DNA from 4 places in the Streptomyces sp. NPDC012466 genome. Region 4 is predicted to be linked to each of the others. Evidence: riboswitches for the same ligand, from Rfam matches in the RefSeq annotation. Region 4 holds a riboswitch; each other region holds the start of a gene.
What was found. A riboswitch is a leader RNA that binds a small molecule or an ion and turns the genes downstream of it on or off. The one in region 4 is predicted to bind cyclic di-AMP.

Region 1 (2,189 bases), on a different contig from region 4:
GAGGCCCGTAACCGCCACCAGCCAGGCCGTACAGGCCAGGGCCAGGGTGATCCGGGAGAGGACCTCGTACCCGGCCGAGTCGAGACCGGCCGACACGACACCGGTCGCCAGCGCATACGTCGCCCACCAGGTGGCAAACGGGGAGGGACCGGACATGGTGCCGATGCTAGAGAGCGTCGGACGCGCGACGAGAGGGGCACGCGCGCGTGCCCCTCAAAATCGCGAGGAGACCTCTCAGGCCGGCCGCACCACGCTGTGGACGGCCGACTCGCCGTCGTAGTAGATCGACTCCTCACGCACGTACGTGCCGGGCTTCGGGGCGTGGATCATCATGCCGTTGCCGATGTAGATCCCGACGTGGGTGACGTCGTCGTAGAAGAAGACCAGGTCGCCGGGCTGGGCCTGGGAGAGCGGCACCGTGGTGCCGGCGTCGACCTGGTCGTAGGTGGTGCGCGGCAGGTCGACGCCCGCGGCCTTCCAGGCGGCCTGGGTGAGGCCGGAGCAGTCGTAGGAACCGGGGCCGACGGCGCCCCACACGTACGGCTTGCCGATCTGGGCGCGCGCGAAGGCGAGCGCCTTGTCGGCCTTGGTGGCGTACGAGGAGTCGGCCGGGACCGTCGAGGTGGACGAACCGGTGCCCGACGACCCCGACGAGCCGCTCTCCTGCTGCCGGGCAGCCTCTTCCTGTGCCTTCTGCCGCGCGGCCTGCTGCCGGGCCAGCTCATCGGCCTTGCGGGCGGCCTCCTCCCGCTTCTCCCTCTCGATCGCCGCGAGCCGCGCCTTCTCCTCGGCGGTCAGCCTCGACATCAGCTCGCGCGCGTCCGCGAGCTTGCGCTGGACGGTGGCCTTGGCCGTCTTCAGATCGCCCTGCGACTCGGTGAGCGTCTCCAGGCTCTCGGTGGCCTCCTGACGCTTCTTCATCGTCTCGGACTGCTGCGTGACGTAGTCGTCGACCGCGACCTTCTGACGGCCCGTCATCCGGTCCATCAGCTGGGCCTGGTCGAAGTAGTCCTGCGGGGTGTCCGCGAGCAGGAACGTCGCCGTGTCCGGGGCGGCGACACCGGTGCGGTACTGGGCGGAGGCGTAGGAACCGAGCTGATCGCGCGCCTCGTTGAGCTTCTGTGTGCGCTGGGCCACGTCGTCCAGGAGGGTGTCGACGCGCTTGCGCTGCTTCGCGGTCTTCTCCTTGGCCGCGTTGTACTTGTCGGTCGCCGACTCGGCCTGGCGGTACAGGTCGTCGACCTTCTTCTCGACTTCCTCCAGGCTGGGCTTGCCGTCGGCCTCGGGGGTGGCGTTGGCCGACTGGGACAGCAGGGCCACGGAGGTGAGGGCCGCCGTTGCGAGGGCGGGGGTCCGTATGCCTGCCACGCGCGTACCCGTAGGACGCGACTTGCGGTGCGACGCCAAGGGAGGCGACTCCTTCCACGTTCCGCCTACCGGGTTAGCTGTCGGGTTCGGGCGGATGGTTCGGAAGGGTTGCCCTACGGCCTTCTCCGCGCAGGGAGTCGGGCCGATTCACCCCAGGTTCACGGTTGGGTCCCCGGCTCCGGCTGCCGTAGCGGCACATCGGACTCGGCGGAGGCCGCGCGGCCCGGCGACGTTCGCCGGTGGGGGTCATGCGGCCTGGTCGCACCGTAGCCAATTCGTGTGGCCCCTGTGAAGGTTGATGGGTGATATGCCCGATACATTTTCGTGACCTTCCTCATGAACGTTGCACACGGTGACCGATCGAGGGAGTTTGGTCGTGAATCATCCGTAATTGGGTGGGTCGTAGCAGCCTGTGATCACGCCGTCATGCAGGGCGATAATGCGCCGCCGGGTGGCCGGCGGGAGCCCGGGCGCGCGGCGATGTTTCCAGGGCGGCGGCGGGCTGTCAGTGGGGCGCCCTAGACTCGGAGAGCGATGAGCAGCCTCTTTGACGACAACTTCCTGGCGAACCTCCAGGCCCAGCGGGGCCCCGCGGACGAGCCCCCGCCGCCACCCGAGGACGATCACGTACCGGAGTCGATTCCGGACGATCTGTTCGGCGGGAAGTTCGACGTGCCCCCGGACCGGGACGCCTACTACCGGGACGGCGCCCCCCGCCCGGTGGTGGACACCGCCACCCTCCTGGAGGGGCTGAACGACAACCAGCGCGCCGCCGTCGTCCACTCCGGCTCCCCGCTGCTCATCGTGGCCGGCGCCGGCTC
Region 2 (2,189 bases), on a different contig from region 4:
GGCCGAGACCGCCCTCGGCAAGATCGAGGCCGAGGTGGGGCAGGTGTACGCGGCGGTCGACCAGGACGGGGTCGACGGGCTCACGCTGATCGAGCCGGGTTATCTGATGCCGCACCCGACCCTGCCCGCGGTGCGGGTCGACCGGCGCGACGACCTGTGGGGCGAGCCCATCAGCAAGGTGCTGCTGAGGCATCCCCATCTGTCGGACGACGAGCTGGCGGCGACGGCCCGCTCGGTGGTCGGCTCGCTGGCGACGGTGACGATGTCGGGGCCCGGCACGGTGGAGCTCCAGCCGTGCGGGATCACCAAGGCGACGGGGCTGGCGCTGGCCGCCGAGCATCTGGGGCTGCGGCCGGCGGACACCATCGCCTTCGGCGACATGCCCAACGACATCCCGATGTTCGACTGGGCCGGCCACGGTGTCGCGATGGCCAACGCACATCCCGAACTCAAGGCCGTGGCCGACGAGGTCACCCTGTCGAACGAGGACGACGGCATCGCCGTCGTCCTCGAGCGACTGCTGGGCGGGACGGCTCAGTACGGGCCGTTGACGTTGTCGATCGAGCCGTAGCGGTCGGCCGCGTAGTTGCAGGCCGCGGTGATGTTGGCGACCGGGTCGTACGGGTCGAAGGAGGTGCCGGGGACGTGGTACGCGGCGAAGGTCGGGTCGATGACCTGGAGCAGACCCTTGGACGGGGTGCCCGCGGCGGCGTTCGAGTCCCAGTTGTTGATCGCCAGCGGGTTGCCGGACGACTCGCGCATGATGTTGCGGTAGATGCCGTCGTAGGACCCGGGGATCCCCTTCTGCGCCATGATGTCCAGCGCCTCGCGGATCCAGCCGTCGAGGTTGTTCGCGTAGGTCTTCGCGGACGCCTGGGTGGCCTGGGCGACGCCCGTGGCGGGCTTCGCGGCCGGCTTGGCCGGGGCGGACGACGGGGTCGCGGTCTTCTTCGCGGCGTGCGTCTTGGTGGTCTTCACCTTCAGCTTCAGACCCGGGTGGATCAGCTTCGGGTTGTCGCCGACGGCGGCGCGGTTGTCCTTGTAGAGCTGCTTCCAGCCGCCCGAGACGTCGTACTTGTCCGCGATACGGGCGAGCGAGTCGCCCTTGGTCACGGTGTACGTGAGGGACTTGGCGGGCTGGGCCGTCCGCGGCACGGACTGTGCGGCGGCGGGTGCGCTCTGGGGCTCGGCGGCACTCGCGTGGGTGGCGCCGAGGAGCGGGAGGGTGAGTGCGGCTCCGCCGGTACCGGCGGCGATGAGGCCTCGGGTCAGCGGGTTGGTTCTGGGGCGACGGTGCTTGCCTCGTCCGGGCATGGCGTTATTCCTCTCCGGCGCCTGCGAGGTGAGCTGTCGGGTTCGGGCCGGGAGGTGCCCGGCCGCGTACGGCGCTGTGTGCCGTGCGCGGCTTCACCCCGAGCCGTGCCGCTGTGCGGCCCGGCGACTGACCTGGGTCCCCCGCTCCTGCCCTGCGTGAGTGAGTCGGTTCCTGTGGGGAGTCCGGGCGGCGGCAGGATTAGGCGTCCGCCGGACAGGCCGGGAACGTATGCGAGAGCACATGTCGGGAACAAGCACCTCAGTCACATATCACGCGGATGACCTTGGTCGGGGGTGTTTGGGCCGCTTGATCCTTTGCGAGAGCCAAGGCTCAACTGGCTTTCGGGGGAAGGGGGTACGGGTCGGCGCGAGGGTGGGACGGAAAAGCGGACGAAGTGATTCAACTCACTGATCACGAGCCCGAGGGGCAATTTCCACCAAGGGGAATTCGCTTACTCAAAACGGCAAATCGTGCATACCTCGCTACCTCTGGGTAAGTCGATAAATATCTGTTCTTATGGGTTGATCGAAAACATAGCGGTCGTGATCGGATACCACCCGGCCTGTAACCATGGGCGCTGGCGGTGATCGAAACGTGACCGGATACGCTGACTCGAGTGAGGGCAGCGACCTATCGACAAACCGCGTAATCACCGGCAGACACAGCAGACAGGAGACCCCTCGTGACCGACGTCGGGCCGTTCGGGCTGAGCGTGCGGGACCAGGCTCTGGAAGCCGATGTCCAGGCCGGACTGACGGCTGTCGAGGAAGGCTTGCTCGAGGCCACCAAGAGTGAGGTGCCCTTCATCACGGAGGCCGCCCAGCACCTGGTGCGGGCCGGCGGCAAGCGGTTCCGTCCGCTGCTCGTGATGCTC
Region 3 (2,189 bases), on a different contig from region 4:
CGGCAAGCGATTCACCCTCCCCGACGCCCGCCTGGTGATCCATCAGCCCGCACTGCCCGAGCCGGTCCGGGGGCAGGCGAGCGATCTGGCCATCCAGGCGGACGAGTTGACGCGCACACGGCTCCGAACGGAGGAGCTGCTCGCCCGGCACACGGGCCGCAGCCGGGAGCAGATCGGCAGGGACATCGAGCGGGAGAGGATTCTCACCGCTCGGGAGGCGGTGGAGTACGGCCTGGTGGACGGGATCATTCCGCACCGCAAGGCCACCCCGGTCCCGCCGGCCGGACGGTGAGGTGAGGCCCCGATGCTCCCGCCCGAACTGCCGCCGCTGCCGGCCCTGACGCGGGCCGAGGCGGAACTGATCGACCGTTACCTCGAGGTCGTCGACCTGCTGGGCCGCATCAACCCGGCGCAGGACGGCGACACCTACCGCGGACTGCGTGCCGCCCAGGCCCTGGTCGGCAAGGCGGCCGCGCTGCGCGACGCGCTGGCCCTCATGCATCAGCGGGGCGAGACGGAGCTGCACGCCGGCACCCTGGCCCGTGCGCTGCGGGTGCTGGACGGCGAGCGGCGCACGGCCCGGCTCACCCTGCCCCCGGAGTCCGTCAGTTGACGCGGAGTCGTCGCCCCGGACGCCCGATCCGACCGTGGACCGTCCGGACCTGAGTCGAAACGGACCAAATGACGTACCCCTGTTCGGAGTAGGCGGGAGACCAGTTTTGGGGCCGTCCCGGTTGCGCAACGCGCGTAGCCACGGGACGGAATGGGGCATTCCGTCGCTGGTCCGGCGGTCCGCGAACCCGTGGACAGTGGCGCGAACGCACACGTGTCCACCCGAACGGGTGAGTGGTGAGTAACAACACAAATACGCGGTTCCGTTGGGAAATCCGGACAGTGATGAGCCAAGATCCCTGTCTGACGACAAGCCCCCGCCGCTGTGGCGGGGCGATCCGGGCGGACGCCGAGTCCTGCCGCCGCCCGGATGACCGGTCGACAGAAGTGGATCGGCAGGAGTGGAGGACCCAAGCACGACGGGTCGCCGGGACGGTCACGCCATGACCGAGCCCGAGCAGCCCTTGGGGTGAAGCCGCGTCAGCGGCCGGGCAACTTCGCCAGCCCGAATCCGACAGGTCATCCTTCACAGGCGGCTGACGAAGGGTTGCGCATGACTGCGCTCAATCGTGTCCCGTCGCTCATGGTTCGGGCCGGCACGGCCTCGGCTCTCACCATCGCCGCGGTGGGCGGCTCGATCGTGGCCCCCGGGTTCTCCTCGGAGGCCGCGGCAGCCACGCCGGCGACCAAGGCGCTCCAGATAGCGGCCTCGAAGAAGGGTGCGCCCTACAAGTACGGGGCCACGGGTCCGCACCGGTTCGACTGCTCCGGGCTCACGCTCTACTCGTTCAAGAAGGCCGGCAAGAAGCTCCCCCGCACGGCTGCCCAGCAGTACAACAAGACCCGCCACATCTCCAGCAAGAACCGCAAGGCCGGAGACCTGGTGTTCTTCCACTCGGGCAGCAACGTGTACCACGTCGGTATCTACGCGGGTAAGAACAAGCTCTGGCACTCCCCGAAGAGCGGGGACGTGGTGCGGCTCCAGAAGATCTGGACCAAGAGCGTCTGGTACGGGCGCGTGAAGTGATCCGCCCGGCGTGCGGCGGCGTCCTGACGCGCCGCCGCACGCCGGAGCGTGACACGGGCTTGTGTGGATACCCGTCGCTCCATGGCCGAGCACCGTCCCTGCACCGCGCGCAACGAGACTCCGCTGCAACGTGCCGACCGCAACTTCGTCGAGCTGCTCCAGGAACTGCGCGTCACCCAGACGGGCGTGCAGATCCTCTTCGCCTTCCTGTTGTCGCTCGCCTTCACCTCGCGCTTCGGGGACCTCGACACGGTCCAGCGCGTCACCTACGTCATCACCCTGCTGCTGGCGGTCCTCGCCGCCGCGCTCTTCACCGCGCCGGCCGCGCTGCACCGCTCCCTCTTCCAGCAGGGCGCCAAGCCCCGCATCGTGCAGGTCTCCTCGCGCCTGGCCACCACCGGCCTGTGTGTGCTGGTGTTCGCGTTCAGCGGTTCCGTGCTGCTGGTGGTCGATGTGACCACGGGCCGGACCGGCGGTGTCGCCGCGGGCGTCGCGACCTTCCTGGTCTGTGCCGGCCTGTGGGGGCTGCTCCCGCGGCTGGTGCGGCGCG
Region 4 (2,189 bases):
GACCTCACCGGCATCGACCTCGACGCCCTGCTCGGGGACACCCTGGGGGCGTGGACGGGCTCCTCGGCCGAGCCGCGCCCGGTGCCTCCGGTGACCGCCGACGACACCGGCCGGGTCGTCATCGTGGACCGCCCGGGCGCCGTCCAGACGCAGCTGCTGATCGGCCGGATCGGCCCGGACCGGCACGACCGCGTGTGGCCCGCGCAGGTGCTCGGCACCTACTGCCTCGGCGGCACCCTCACCTCCCGCCTGGACCGCGTCCTGCGCGAGGAGAAGGGCTACACCTACGGCGTGCGGGCGTTCGGCCAGGTCCTCAGGTCCGCTCCGGACGGCACGGGTGCCGCGATGCTCGCCATCAGCGGTTCCGTGGACACGCCCAACACCGGCCCCGCTCTGGAGGATCTCTGGACGGTGCTGCGCACCCTCGCCGCCGAAGGTCTGACCGACGCCGAGCGGGACGTCGCCGTGCAGAACCTGGTCGGCGTGGCGCCGCTGAAGTACGAGACGGCGGCGGCGGTCGCGAGCACGCTGGCCGACCAGGTCGAGCAGCACCTGCCCGACGACTATCAGGCCACCCTGTACCGGCAGCTCGCCGCCACGGGCACCGTGGAGGCCACCGCGGCGGCCGTGAGCGCGTTCCCGGTGGACCGCCTGGTGACCGTCCTCGTCGGCGACGCGGCGCAGATCAAGGCGCCGGTCGAGGCCCTCGGCATCGGCGAAGTCACCGTCGTCGCCGCCGAGTAGCGGCACGCGCGCGCAGGGGCCCTGGTCGCCTTCCCAGGCACCAGGGCCCCTTTATGCCCGAATTGATACGGAGGTTGCCCGTCTGCCCTGTGGGATGCGCTACAAAAGCCGGGATTCGTTTGGGAATTGAAAGTGGCGCCGCTTAGCGTCATCCGGGCTGTTCGTCAGGCAGTGCGCCGCACCCGCGGCACCGGACAGTCATCGCCGAGTCCCCGTACGGCGCGAGCCAGGGGAGCCGGGGACCCATCGCAGTCCCTGGGGTGAATCGGGCGCCCGCGCGAGTCGCGAGGGAGTCCGTAGGAGACCTTCCTGCTCCGAACCCGTCAGCTAACCCGGTAGGCGAGAGGGAAGGAAAGGACCAGCCACCACATGGCGTTCACTCGCGCCACCGGGAAGCACCGTCGTCCCAGCAGGATCCAGCGCGGCACCGCCCGCGCGGCGGGCGTCGCGGCCCTCGCCACCACCGGCGTGATCGGCACCGTGGCGGCCCCCGCGGCCTTCGCCGCCGAGCCCACCGCCGAGCAGACGGGCCTCACCCCGGTCGTCACCATGGGCGACACCGTGGCCCAGCAGATCGACGCCCAGGCCATCGCGCAGCAGCAGGCCGCCGACGAGGCCGCCGCCAAGCAGAAGGCCGAGGAGGCCGCCCGCAAGCGGGCCGCGGAGGCCGCCAAGAAGGCCAAGGAAGCGGCCGAGAAGGCCCGTGAGGCCAAGGAGCGCGCCGCCCGCGAGGCCGAGCGCAAGCGCCTCAACGCCTACGTGGCCCCCATCTCCGGCTCGTACGTCTCCACCGGCTACAAGGCCAGCAGCGGCCTGTGGTCCTCCGGCAGCCACACCGGCGTCGACTTCCACGCCGCCACCGGCACCTCCGTCCACGCGGTCGGCGCGGGCACCGTCGTCGAGGCCGGCTGGGGCGGCTCCTACGGCAACCAGGTCGTGATCAAGATGAACGACGGGACGTACACCCAGTACGGTCACCTGTCCTCCATCGGCGTCTCGGTGGGCCAGCAGGTCACTCCCGGCCAGCAGATCGGCCTGTCCGGCGCGACCGGCAACGTCACCGGCCCGCACCTGCACTTCGAGGCCCGTACGAGCCCCGAGTACGGCTCGGACATCGATCCGGTCGCCTACCTCCGCTCGCACGGCGTGAACGTCTGACCGACACCTGTTCGCCGTCCCCGAAGCCCCGGCTCCCCGAGCCGGGGCTTTCGGCGTTTACGGCGGCCGGCTGTCCAAAAAATATGCATGGATTCCCGCTTGCCGTCGGAAATTCCGGCTCATTGCAATAGAGTCACGGAACACGCGCCGCTCGCCGGCGTTTCACGGGGATTAAGCGGAGGTCGGTCATGCGTATTCCCGCGCACTCGGTGTGCACGGCCATCCGGGACGACATCGTCGCGGGTGTCCACGCGCGCGGCAGCCGGCTCACCGAAGAACTCCTCGCG

Region 1: another riboswitch for cyclic di-AMP. It lies ahead of ACFY9E_RS25665 (NlpC/P60 family protein); the one in region 4 lies ahead of ACFY9E_RS07015 (peptidoglycan DD-metalloendopeptidase family protein).
Region 2: another riboswitch for cyclic di-AMP. It lies ahead of ACFY9E_RS36370 (transglycosylase SLT domain-containing protein); the one in region 4 lies ahead of ACFY9E_RS07015 (peptidoglycan DD-metalloendopeptidase family protein).
Region 3: another riboswitch for cyclic di-AMP. It lies ahead of ACFY9E_RS21425 (NlpC/P60 family protein); the one in region 4 lies ahead of ACFY9E_RS07015 (peptidoglycan DD-metalloendopeptidase family protein).

What each region holds. Positions count from the first base shown of each region.
Region 1 is NZ_JBIBEQ010000007.1:172,100-174,288, forward strand. It holds gene ACFY9E_RS25660 (hypothetical protein) at 1-156, opposite strand, end outside; gene ACFY9E_RS25665 (NlpC/P60 family protein) at 235-1,407, opposite strand; cyclic di-AMP (ydaO/yuaA leader) riboswitch at 1,415-1,588, opposite strand; gene pcrA (DNA helicase PcrA) at 1,903-2,189, shown strand, end outside.
Region 2 is NZ_JBIBEQ010000013.1:167,587-169,775, forward strand. It holds gene ACFY9E_RS36365 (Cof-type HAD-IIB family hydrolase) at 1-571, shown strand, start outside; gene ACFY9E_RS36370 (transglycosylase SLT domain-containing protein) at 535-1,314, opposite strand; cyclic di-AMP (ydaO/yuaA leader) riboswitch at 1,320-1,495, opposite strand; gene ACFY9E_RS36375 (polyprenyl synthetase family protein) at 1,998-2,189, shown strand, end outside.
Region 3 is NZ_JBIBEQ010000005.1:519,196-521,384, forward strand. It holds gene ACFY9E_RS21415 (ATP-dependent Clp protease proteolytic subunit) at 1-292, shown strand, start outside; gene ACFY9E_RS21420 (hypothetical protein) at 305-613, shown strand; cyclic di-AMP (ydaO/yuaA leader) riboswitch at 950-1,162, shown strand; gene ACFY9E_RS21425 (NlpC/P60 family protein) at 1,166-1,639, shown strand; gene ACFY9E_RS21430 (DUF6328 family protein) at 1,721-2,189, shown strand, end outside.
Region 4 is NZ_JBIBEQ010000001.1:1,596,499-1,598,687, reverse strand. It holds gene ACFY9E_RS07020 (insulinase family protein) at 1-744, shown strand, start outside; cyclic di-AMP (ydaO/yuaA leader) riboswitch at 937-1,101, shown strand; gene ACFY9E_RS07015 (peptidoglycan DD-metalloendopeptidase family protein) at 1,114-1,902, shown strand; gene ACFY9E_RS07010 (FCD domain-containing protein) at 2,091-2,189, shown strand, end outside.